DNA from 3 places in the Holzapfeliella saturejae genome. Region 2 is predicted to be linked to each of the others. Evidence: riboswitches for the same ligand, from Rfam matches in the RefSeq annotation. Region 2 holds a riboswitch; each other region holds the start of a gene.
The links. A riboswitch is a leader RNA that binds a small molecule or an ion and turns the genes downstream of it on or off. The one in region 2 is predicted to bind lysine.

Region 1 (4,184 bases), 360 kb from region 2:
TCGCAAATGTCGAGGACTCAATGACAGAAAGTTTTATTCAAAGTGAAATTCCACAAGAATTACAAGAACGTTACCGTAGACGATTATCCGAGGGGAAAGATGAGACGTTAGAAGGTCAAATTTTATCAATTTCAGATAAAATGGATTTATTATACGAAGCATTTGGTGAAATTCAAAAAGGAAATCCACAAGAAGTTTTTATGGAAATTTATCGTGAAAGTTTACAAAGTATCAAGCAATTTAATCACTTATACAGTGTGCAGTATTTCTTTGAAAATATTTTACCTGAAATGTTAGCAGAAGACTTTCCATTTAGAACACGTGTAAATGAAGTCACAAACTTGATTTTAGAATAAAAAAAAACACCGCTTTAAGCGGTGTTTTTTATTGGTTTAAATAACGTTTTAAGAACTCTTTTGTACGAGCTTCTTTTGGATTGTTAAAGATTTCTTGTGGCGTACCTTCTTCAGCCACAACACCTTTATCCATGAAAACAACGTGATCAGAAACGTCACGGGCAAAAGCCATTTCGTGAGTAACCAAAATCATGGTTAATCCAGTGTGTGCTAAAGCTTTCATAGAAGCTAGCACATCTTCAACCATTTCAGGATCAAGTGCACTGGTGGGCTCATCAAATAGTAAAACATCTGGTGACATTGAAACAGCACGAGCAATCGCCACACGTTGTTTTTGTCCCCCTGAAAGTTGGGCAGGTTTTGCTTTGATGTAAGGATCCATGCCGACTTTTTTAAGCTGTTCCATAGCCATTTTTTCAGCTTCTTCACGAGACCGACCAAGCACGGTTGTTTGACCAACGATACAGTTTTCAAGCACGTCCAGGTTGTTGAATAAGTTGAAGGATTGAAAAACCATCCCTACTTTAGAACGGTATTTTGTAATTTCAAAACCATTACCTAAAATATTTTCACCTTTAAAGTTAATTTCACCACTGGTTGGATCTTCGAGTAAGTTTAAACATCTTAATAACGTTGATTTACCAGAACCAGAAGAACCGATAATGGTTACCACTTCACCTGGTGTAACATCTAGGGAAATATCTTTTAAAACGAGATGATTTCCAAATTTTTTCTCTAAGTTACGAACACTAATAATTGATTCTTGGTTAGCCATTAGTTTTTCACCTCTCTTGAATTAGAAGTCACTTGTTCTTGATTAGCCATTAAATTGTAATCTTTAGGACCATTTAATTTCTTTTCGATAAATCTGAAGATACGTGTAATAGTAAAGGTTAGCACTAAGTAAATAAATGTAATCGTTAGGTAAGTGTGGAAGAACTGGAAGTTTTGACCAGCAATTGTTGAACCTGTGAAGAATAATTCAGAAACTGAGATAATACTCAATACTGAGGTATCTTTAATGTTAACGATAAATTCGTTAGCTACAGAAGGTAAACTGTTACGAACAGCTTGAGGAAGAATGATTTTTCTCATACGTTGGAAGTGGTTCATTCCTAAAGCACTCGCAGCTTCAAATTGCCCTTCATCAGTTGAAATAATCCCACTACGGATAATTTCAGAAAGGTAAGCCCCTGTGTTGATTGAAACAACAACTAAAGCGGCAACTGTACGATCTAAATTAAGTCCAAACATTTGGGCAGCACCATAGTAGAATACCGCTGCTTGTACAATCATCGGAGTTCCACGGAAGACCTCAATATAAACTGAAGCTAAGAAGTTGGCAACACGAGTTAACCAGCGTTTACCACGTGTTTTAGCAAGTGGAATTGTTCTAACAATTCCCACTAAAAGACCGATAAAGAATCCAACAATAGTCCCAATTAGTGAAATAAAAACAGTCATACCGGTTCCGCGAAGTAACATTGAACCATATTGTTGCCAAATATTGATAAACCAGTTACCTTCAGTTGCAGGTTTTGGTTGATTATGAACGGCATCTGTCATCATTTGATCACGTTCGTTTTCAGGAACTGTTGCTAGAATTTCGTTAACTTTTTCAAGATTTGGATCACCTTTGCGTAATCCAATAGCACTTTGTGTTTCTGAGGTGTCTAAATGAAATCCTTGTCCATTTTTAAACTCAATCATTTTAAGGTTAGGGTTAGCACCTGAAACGCTAATACCTTCAGGCTTCTCAGAAACATAGCCGTCGATAGTTTTTGATTCAAGTGATACACGCATTGCTGAGAAGTCTTTCATAGCTGGCTCTTTAATCGCACCTTGAATTTGGTTAATCGCATCATAATGAAAAGTACCTAATTGTCCTGTTATTTTAGCACCATTGAAGTCAGCTAAACTAGTTGCATTAGCATATTTTCCCTTGCTATTGACGACCATTATAATATTTGAAGTATAGTAAGCATTTGTAAAGTCGATAGCTTGGCGACGTTCAGGTGTTGGTGACATACCCGCAATAATCATATCTATTTTGCCAGAAGTTAGAGAAGGAAGTAGCCCATCCCATTGGGTTTTAGCAACTACAACATTTTTTTTGCCAAGTCCAGCGGCAATTTTTTTAGCCATTTGAACGTCATATCCATTTGCATAAAGTGATTCTCCGTCAATTTTGACAGCCCCATTAGAATCATCTTGTTGTGTCCAGTTGTAAGGAGGGTAGTTAGCCTCCATTCCGACACGTAAGGTATCACTTTCTTCAGCGTGCACTTGGTTGCTGGAAAAACCGGCTAGTCCAAGAAGCATGATAATAGCGGAAAAGAAAGTTAACAGCGGGTTAGCTTTCAGATTTTTCATAAAATTACTCCTTCATTTTTTGAATTTACACAATAAAAAAAACCTTTAAATAATAAAGGCTTTGAGGCATTATGAAATAAATTATTGGTGATTAAATAACATAATAGCACTCCTCAGATAAACTGAGACAGTCCTAGCCGTCTGTCGACTAGGCCCAGAAGACTAGCAGTGTAGTCTGCTAATGTTCTTCGGCGAAAATCCTGCTACAATTGGTCAATGTGAGCTACCCACTCGCAATTATTTAGTGATTACCGCAACCTCTATTGCATTTCTTATTAGATTTACTTATATATGATACCCTTAGAATAGATTATTGTCAACGAAAACCAGGAGGAACACCATGAAAGTCCAAATTTTTGTTTCACACCCCGATGTTAATAATTCTGTGACACAACAGTTTTTCAAATCAACACTCGCTTTAGCAGAGGCAGATGTTGAGATAACGGTTCTCGATGAAGAACTTCATTCAAGTCAGCAATTTAATGTTGCTGACCACCAAGAAAAAATTTTAGCTGCTGATCATGTCATTTTGCAATTTCCATTATATTGGTATTTGTCACCTTACTCACTTAAAAAGTGGCAAGATGATGTTTTCACTAATCGATTTATCAATGAGCTGAAAAAAGTCAATCGATTGAAATCAAAAAGCTTATCTCTAGTGATTAATACAGGACAACCTCAAAAGGATTTTCAGCCCGGAAAAAAATCACAATTTAGTTTAAATGAAATTTTAAGACCTTATCAGGTTTTCGCAAATGAATTAGGATTTGATTACTTAACACCGTTTATTGTGTATCAATTTGCTTATTTAAATGAGCAAGAGCAATACCATTTATTGGTTGATTATTTGATTCACGTAGAATTAATTAATCCAAGTTTTGTTGATAAAGGTCAGTATTTGTTAAATAAAGTCAAACAAACAATTGAATTAGATGCAAATATCCAACTGCAGGCAGTTGTCGATACCTTAGAAGAACAGCTAACCGATTATAAAGACTTACGTGAAGCATTAGATGAGGTGAAAGATAATGAAGAATGACTGGATGAAAGCCATTATTGAAGAAGCAACAAAAAACGAAAACAACTACGAAAAAAGAGCATTATTGAGTTATCTCAATCAATTTCAGCATCAACTAGAAGTGCGTCATGATTTAGCGGAAGGCGAATTAGATGGTCGACTCTGGAATCATGAACAATGGTAATAGTTAGCTGATAAAAAAAGAGAATCTATAACGATTCTCTTTTTTTATCAGGATTTATGTTGAGCTTTTAACTCGAATAATTTGCGTGTTCCAATTGCTACTAGAGAAGTAATAGATGCAGTTGCAACCATTCTTAACCAATATAGACTATCGAAAAATCCAACTAAACTTAAAACTAACAACACAATAAAAATAATAAATCCGACAGTTAATGCAACGATAACTTTATCATCTTTCATAGTATTACCCCCGT
Region 2 (4,184 bases):
CCAATTTCAGCTCCAATATTAATTAAAGCTCCCATCATGATAACCGCGTTATCGCCAATGTACACTTGATCACGAATAATTGCACCAGGTTCAATACGGGCATTAACTGTTTTCATATCTAGTAGCGGAACCGCTGAATTTCTCATGTGGTTTTCTAACTCATATTCTGTAATAACATCTTGATTATCAGTTAACACTGGTTCAATATCTGCCCAGTTACCAAATAATGTCCCTGTTTTTGTTTCTACGAACGCTTTAATCGTTTCTGGGAACTCAATTTGATCAAGTTGACCTTTGATATAAACCTTCACTGGGGTTTGTTTTTCAGCGTTTCCAATAAAATTAATGATTTCTTGTGCACTTTTTCTTTCCATTATATAGTCTCCTTTTTTACACTTTTAATATAATTGACTTTCTAATTCGATTAAATCTTGATAAGTTTGTCTTTTGATAGCCAGTTTATCTTGTCCATTTTCAACAAAAACAACAGCTGGTTTTAAATTACGATTATAATTTGATGCCATTGAATAACCATAAGCTCCGGTATTAAGCATCGCTATAATATCGCCAGATTGTGTTTTAGGGAGAGCTGCTTGTTGAATCAAAATATCACCTGACTCGCAGTATTTACCAGCGATACGAACTGTTTCAACGGGTTCTTGATTCATTTTGTTAGCAACAACCGCTTCATATTCTGCTTGATAAAGAGCAGGTCTAATATTATCTCCCATCCCGCCGTCAACACTGACATAGGCATTTTTTCCTGGTACTTCTTTTCTTGAACCGACTGTATAGAGGTTGTATCCCGCAGGTCCGACAATTGAACGACCAGGTTCAATCCAAATAGCAGGCATCTGCAATCCATATTCGGTAGTCTTTTCTTTTATTTTTTTAATAATAGCATCCACAAAAACTTCGGGAGCCAGTGGTTTATCTTCATTGGTGTAAGCAATTCCAAATCCACCACCAACATTGATAACTTCGGGTTGATAGTCATATTTTTGGTGCCAATCATGAGCTAAATCAACCAATTTTTCAGCAGCCATTTCAAACCCGTTAACTTCAAATATTTGTGATCCAATATGTGAATGGAAGCCTTTCATTATTAAATTTGGATTAGCTAAAACAATTTTTAATGCTTTTTCTGCTTGACCAGAATTTAAATCAAATCCAAATTTACTATCTTCTTGACCTGTTTGAATGTAATCATGCGTATGTGCTGATATTCCAGGTGTAATTCTCATCATCACATTAACTTGTTGATGTGTATCAGCTAGATAATTTGCTAGTAAATCAATTTCATCAAAATTATCTAAAACAATAACACCAACACCAGCTTCAACAGCCATTTCAATTTCAGCTAAAGATTTATTATTACCATGAAAACTCACTTTTGATAAATCAAATCCCGCTTGTTGTGCTGTAAAGAGTTCGCCACCTGAGACTACATCAAGATGCAAATTCTCTTTTTGCATTAACTGATATAACCCTAAACAAGAAAAAGCTTTACTAGCATAACTGATTTCATAATCAACATCATTTTGTTCAAAAACGGTTTTGAATCCGGAAATCTGCTGTTTAATTTTAGAAACATCGTAAACAACTAAGGGTGTTTGATATTTCTGCACTAATTCAACAGTATCTAATCCGCCAATTTCTAAATGATATCGATCATTAGTCACTAAATTAAAATTATGTTCCATAACGAAAATTCCTCCAAAGACTATATAAAAAAGGGTTTTTTTGCTATCTAAGTAACAAAAGAACCCTTTGAAAGTTTCACATTCATCATGATTGTTCGTTTGTCGATAGCTCTCCGCAATTACTGCGACAGTCCATGACTTATTCAATCATGTCCCAGCCAACACTTAGCTGTTTAAGTGCCAACTTCGGCAACTTCCCCTTTCAAAATAACGTCATGGTCTTAACAGCAGACTAGTTATTTTTATTGATGTCAGTTGCGACCTCTTCGATGTGATTAAAATATTATAATAAAGTCTGACAAAAGTCAAACCCTTAGTCTAATTATTTTTTCAAAAGTTTTTTATTTTTATTTATTTCCATATATTGACCACTAAAACGACACTTATCAATCGGTTTTGGGTATTGAATTTTAAAATAAGCATGTTAAATTTAATTTACTTATCATTTGAAAACAAATTTAAAGGGGAATGAATTTTATGAAAGTTGTTAAATTTGGTGGAAGTTCACTTGCTTCAGGCCAACAATTTGAAAAAGTAATTAACATTTTAAGACAAGATCCAAATCGAAAAGTTGTTGTTACTTCAGCTCCGGGAAAAAGAGATAAAAACGATACCAAAGTAACTGATTTACTCATCAACTATGCGACTCTAACAATTGAAAACAAGCCGACAAAACCAGTGACAGAGCAACTATTTAACCGTTATCTTGAAATCGCAAACCATTTTGGTTTAGAAGAAGGTAAATTGCAAACCATTAAAGAAAAAATCGAAAACCTTCAACATGAAAAATTCAAAAACAATGACTATCTAATGGCTTGTTTTAAAGCTCATGGTGAAAGACTAAACGCTAAATTAATGACGCTTATTTTAAATCATTTAGGGATTAGTGCCAGATTTTTGGATCCAGAAAAATTTGGATTTTATGTAAGTGATTCGGCCAATAATGCTCAAGTTTTAGATGAAACTTATGCAAATATTGAAGCTCTCAAGCTCACAAATGAATTACTAATCGTTCCTGGATTTTTCGGGATTACTAAAGACCATAAAATTACTACTTTTTCACGTGGTGGATCTGACATCACAGGTGCCATTTTATCAAAGGGATTTCATGCTAGTTGCTACGAAAACTTCACTGATGTTGATGCAATTTATGCAGCTAATCCTAACACGGTCAAAAATCCTTATGCTATTACTAAAATGACCTATCGTGAATTACGAGAATTATCATACGCTGGTTTTTCGGTTTTTCATGATGAAGCGATTATCCCAGCTATTGAAGCCAATATCACAATCAATGTCAAAAACACTAACCATCCTGAACTACCCGGAACTTTAATCGTTCCTGAAACCAATTTTGAACCTGAGAACTTAGTTACTGGTGTTGCGAGTTCAGACCGATTCGCTGCACTTTACTTGCACCGCTATCTTTTAAACAAAGAAGTTGGCTTCACATTAAAGCTACTCGAAATTCTTTATCGCTACAATGTCTCCTATGAACATATGCCATCAGGTATTGATGATTTGACTATTATTTTTGATAAAAGCCAACTGACCGACCTAAAAATTAAACAGCTCTGCCAAGATATTAAAGCTACACTGCAACCTGATGAAATGCAATGGATTAATGATTATGCCATTATTATGGTTGTTGGTGAGGGCATGCGTGATAATATCGGCGTTTTAGACCGTGTCATTTCACCTCTTGCCCAAAACAATATTGGCATTCACATGATCAACCAAGGTGCTTCTCGAATTTCTGTTATGCTCGGAACTCGACAGGCTGATGCTGATTTAGCTATTGAACATATTTATCATAATTTTTTTAGTTAGGAGTTTAATAATGATTACATTACAAAAAGTCCACGGTTCTTCAAACCAATTTTTTATCTTGGACTTAGACCAACTTTCTTTTACACCTTCAGATGAGCAAATTGTTGCTCTAACACAACAACTGACAGCGTCCTTTTTAGCAGGTGCTGATGGCTTACTTGTGGTTTCAAAATCCGATGCTACAGACTGCTTAGGCAAAATGCGTGTTATCAATGCTGATGGTAGTGAAGCCTCAATGTGTGGTAATGGTCTACGAACAGTTGCCCGTTACTTATCTGAAAAACATCAACAGTCAGAGTTTAAAGTCGAAACACTCAATGCTCATTTGACTGTTAAAAAACAAGCTGATTTAGCTCAAAACGTTCCTGCTTTTGGTGTTGAAATTTCACCGATACATTTTGACAATGAGTATTTTCCTTTCAACAATTTAAATACAAAAAAACTCATTAACTCACCCATCGAAGCATTTAGCGACCACCTCAATTTTTATGCTATTGCTGTCCCCAACCCCCATTTAATTAGCTTCGTAGAAAAAGATGATGATCTTAATGAAACATTGGAGACATTAGGCACTAAGTTGAATCAACCTAATGATTACTTCCCAGATGGTGTTAATGTTAACTTTGCTAAAATTTTAGGACAAAATGAACT
Region 3 (4,184 bases), 330 kb from region 2:
TCATTGTCTTGAGTAGCCACAATTTCTAATTCTGAAATATAATCTTCTTTTGATGCTCTAATTTTATCAACTAATTCAGCTTCTTCACCATATCCAAATTCTGTCTGTGTGAAAACTGTTCTAATTAACTGATCAACCGCTTTATAGTCTTGTGGTTTAATAGTTCTAATTATCATTTATATCACTTTCTTTATTTTTAATTAACCTAAAAATCTTCTTAATTTACTCATTTTTTCAATCAATAAAGTTTGAACTTCTGTATCTGAAATACTAACTAAGTCAGTCGCTAATTGTGAGTGTTGAGCTTGTTCTGTTGTTCTAGGACCTGCTTCAATGTCAAAACGTTGCGTTAAATCGGCAACATCTGCTTCAATTTTACCAAATGCTGGATTAATTTGTTTTAAAACAGCCATTGCTTTAGGACTGTAAAATCCTAACACGTGTTCAAAATCACGTTTCATATTTGGATAATAGCGTTGTAGAATTGACCATTCATCTGCTGTTAATTTGCTCAAAGCCTGTCCTGCACCAATAATTTCTGGCGGAATTCCTACTGAATATAGTGATCCAGTAAAAGTAATGGCACGTGGCATTTTGTAGCCATCAACATCACGAGAATAACCAATCATTCCAACGTGTTGGTGACGGTCACGACGTTTTGGAAAGGCATCAAAAACGGATTGCAAATCATTAATTAATGGGTCTAGTGTGTTGTGATATTCATGTGCTGTTTTAGCTGCAATTTCAAGTAGGACTTTTTCATCAGCTTCATCAACAATATTAAATTCACTTTGACGTAATCCATTACGCAACTTATCAATTGCTGTTTTAACTTCTTCAATTGGATAGTCATAACGGAAAGCTGATTGTACCGTTGCTGTTTTAAGTCCTGGGAATTCTTCTAGATAACGATCAACAGATTTTGGTGAAAGACCCCCTCTAAAGATTGTACTTCCTACCCCAGCAATTGGATAAACTGGCACGCCACTTTCTTTTGAGAACGCACCTAATCTTGATAAGGCCAATTTATTTCCAATAATACTATTTAAAAAGCCATTTGAAAGAGCTGAATCTGAACCAGCCAAAAATACACGCAGATATTCAATTGGACGACCAAAGTGTTTTTCATACATTGCCATATATTGCTTCAAAATTTCAGGTGCACCTAATTGAGACTCAAAACTTTCAAATAACGGAATCATTTGAAGTTGTTCACTATTTGGATGTGTATTTTCAAATTCTTTATTTTTAAATTGAGCAAGTGAAGCAAACTTATCTTCCATTGCGATTAACTGATCTGCACTTTTTGTCATCGGCAATACCGCTTCAAATAGTGGGCGTTTTTTGAATTTTAAATCATCGGCAAAATCTTCAGCCAACATCATAGTGGTCATAGCTTGCATTAAGCTATAACCTTTTTCTTCCCAAATGTTAGGCAATCTAAAGGTTAAGAACTTGTCATCACCTAGTTCATGTTGTTTGAAATACTCATATTGTTTGGTGTACAAACGACTGATTACAGAAGAATCAGCATGTTTTCCTTCCCAATCCCACATATATTCATCAGCATCTAATGTTGAAAAGTTAGCATAAGCTTCATCAATTTCTTCAAAAGCTGAAACAAATGGGCTGTGATGTTTTTTAAAAAACGGAATGTTAGCGTTATCTGGATGTTGTGTCCCCATTACGTTAGGTATCATTCTGTCTGTCAATTAATTGTCCTCCTGTATTTAATAGCTAGTTAATTAGTTATGAATAGTTTGTAAATAATCACGAATACGGTCCATGGCTAGTTGAATATCTGCTTCAGAAGCTGCGTATGAAAAACGAATATAACCTTGTCCACCTTTTCCAAAAGCACTTCCTGGAATAACACCAACTTTGGCTTTTTCAGCTAAGGCTAGTGCAAATTCATAAGAATCTTGTGTGCAGTATTCTGGAATTTTAGCAAATAAATAAAATGCACCATGAGGCTTAGCCATTTCAAAGTTCATATCTGTTAGTTCATCAACAATGAGATCACGACGTTTTTTATAAATATCACGCATAGCAAGAGCATCGGCATCCCCATTATTCAAGGCTTCTGTTGCGGCAACTTGTGCAGGATTAGAAGGTGAAGTTACCATAAAAGCATGCACCTTAGTAACTTTTGACATGAATTCTTTTGGCCCACAAACGTAACCAATGCGATATCCTGTCATAGCATGAGATTTAGACAGACCATTAATATAAATTGATTGTTCAGGCAATAACTTAGCGATTGAAAAATGTTCGACACCATAAGTTAATTCACAATATATTTCATCTGTTACAACGAAAATATCATGTTGCTCAATAACATCAGCTAAAGCTTTAACAGTTTTTTTATCGCATTCAACCCCTGTTGGATTGCTTGGATAGTTAAGTAAAACTGCTTTAACCGCTGATCCTTCTTCTTTAATGACTTCTTCTAGTTTTTCTGGAGTTAGTTGAAAGCCTGTTTGTGAGGTATCAACCATAATAGGATGTGCCCCTAGTAGTTCAATAATTGGAAAATAAAGTGCAAATGTTGGCGTTGGCACGATGACTTTATCACCTGGATTTAGCATCGTTTCAAAAGTAGCATAAATAGCTTCTGTTGCCCCAATTGTGACAATAATTTCATCTTCTGGATTATAATTTAAATCTTGTTGACGTTTTAAATAATCAGAAACTGCTTTTCTTAGCTCCAATTTACCTGTTTGAGCTGAGTAATGAGAATCATTATTTTGAATACTTTGTACTGCAGCATTTTTGATGTGTTCAGGTGTATCTAAATCAGGTTCTCCAATTGTTAATTTCACAATATCTTCGATAGCTGAAATTTTTTGATCAAAACTTCTAATTCCTGACGGATTAACTAAGTCTAGTTTTTCATTGTACGTTGTACTTAATTTTGATGATAAATCTGGCATGACAGTCTCCTATTTCCCTAAATTATTATTCAGAAGAGTAGCTATTAAAATATTAGACAAAAAAAGATTCTTTTGTCTGGGCAGACAAAAGAATCTAAATACTTTAGATGTCAATTTGTCGATAGCACTCCATAAGTTTTAATCTTATGACAGTTTATGATTTATTCAACCATACCCCAACATCAAATCATCACAATTCTTTGATGTTTCGGCAATATCCCCTCACTCAATTAACTAATACTATTGTGATAGCGAGTTAACGAGCTATTGTCAATTGCGACCTCTTCTACTAAATTAACTATAAGTTATTTTTTCGTGTAATTCAACCTTACATTTCATTTTTGTCTAATCGTTTACTAATGATAAGTAACTAAAACAATAGTTTGATTAAAACAACCGCACCGAAAACTTGCACTAAACTAATTAATAAACCATAACCTAGGAATCGACTACCAGAATCCTTAATTGTTTTCAATTTTAAGTTTAAGCCAATCCCTGCAAGGTTAATGATACCAAAAAAGCTAGTTAATTCTTTTGCAACATGCGTCAATTGAGTAGGTAAATTAACATAACTATTCATTAGAATAAAGATGATAAAAACCAAAATAAACCAAGGTACTTTGATATAGTGTTTAATTGACTTTTTAGTTTGCGAAACTTTTTGGCTCTTTCCCTGAGCCATCTTTGCAAAACTAATAACGACTACTGATAATAAGATTACTCGCAACATTTTGAATAACGTCGCATATGTTGTCACATCTTGATTAATTAAAGAAGCAGTCCCAACAACTTGACCAACTGATTGGACAGTTCCACCAATCAATGCACCTAAAAGTAAATCTTGTTTACCCAGTACAACAGGCCCAATAATTGGCAAAACAATTAATAAAACAATCCCTACTAAACTAACCATTGCTACAGCAGTTCGTCTTTCGTCATCATTGGCTTTAATCTCTGGCGACACAGCTGCTATTGCACTTGACCCACATACAGCGTTACCTGCAGCCATTAATAATGATGATTTTTGAGAGACTTTAAACACTCGCTTTCCTAGTAAAATAGCAACAATAACGGTTAACATCATCTGCAATACAATAAATAAAATTCCATTAATCCCTAAAGACTCTATTGTTTTGAGTGTTACGGTCAGCCCTAACAACGCAATTCCTATTTCAATTGGATATTTTTCTGACCATTTAATACCCGAATTAAGTTGAGGCTGTGTCAAAACCGTATTACCTAGTAAAATCC

Region 1: another riboswitch for lysine. It lies ahead of R4Y45_RS01570 (ABC transporter permease subunit); the one in region 2 lies ahead of lysA (diaminopimelate decarboxylase).
Region 3: another riboswitch for lysine. It lies ahead of R4Y45_RS05085 (aminotransferase class I/II-fold pyridoxal phosphate-dependent enzyme); the one in region 2 lies ahead of lysA (diaminopimelate decarboxylase).

Annotation. Positions count from the first base shown of each region.
Region 1 covers NZ_JAWMWG010000001.1:334,249-338,432, forward strand. Annotated here, with positions in the region: gene R4Y45_RS01560 (YfbR-like 5'-deoxynucleotidase) at 1-356, shown strand, start outside; gene R4Y45_RS01565 (amino acid ABC transporter ATP-binding protein) at 385-1,131, opposite strand; gene R4Y45_RS01570 (ABC transporter permease subunit) at 1,131-2,729, opposite strand; lysine riboswitch at 2,826-3,000, opposite strand; gene R4Y45_RS01575 (NAD(P)H-dependent oxidoreductase) at 3,070-3,768, shown strand; gene R4Y45_RS01580 (hypothetical protein) at 3,758-3,931, shown strand; gene R4Y45_RS01585 (hypothetical protein) at 3,979-4,170, opposite strand.
Region 2 covers NZ_JAWMWG010000001.1:694,976-699,159, reverse strand. Annotated here, with positions in the region: gene dapD (2,3,4,5-tetrahydropyridine-2,6-dicarboxylate N-acetyltransferase) at 1-374, opposite strand, end outside; gene lysA (diaminopimelate decarboxylase) at 399-1,703, opposite strand; lysine riboswitch at 1,802-1,977, opposite strand; gene R4Y45_RS03400 (aspartate kinase) at 2,181-3,533, shown strand; gene dapF (diaminopimelate epimerase) at 3,544-4,184, shown strand, end outside.
Region 3 covers NZ_JAWMWG010000001.1:1,022,067-1,026,250, forward strand. Annotated here, with positions in the region: gene R4Y45_RS05075 (GNAT family N-acetyltransferase) at 1-176, opposite strand, end outside; gene ppcA (phosphoenolpyruvate carboxylase) at 201-1,685, opposite strand; gene R4Y45_RS05085 (aminotransferase class I/II-fold pyridoxal phosphate-dependent enzyme) at 1,746-2,933, opposite strand; lysine riboswitch at 3,048-3,227, opposite strand; gene R4Y45_RS05090 (YeiH family protein) at 3,304-4,184, opposite strand, start outside.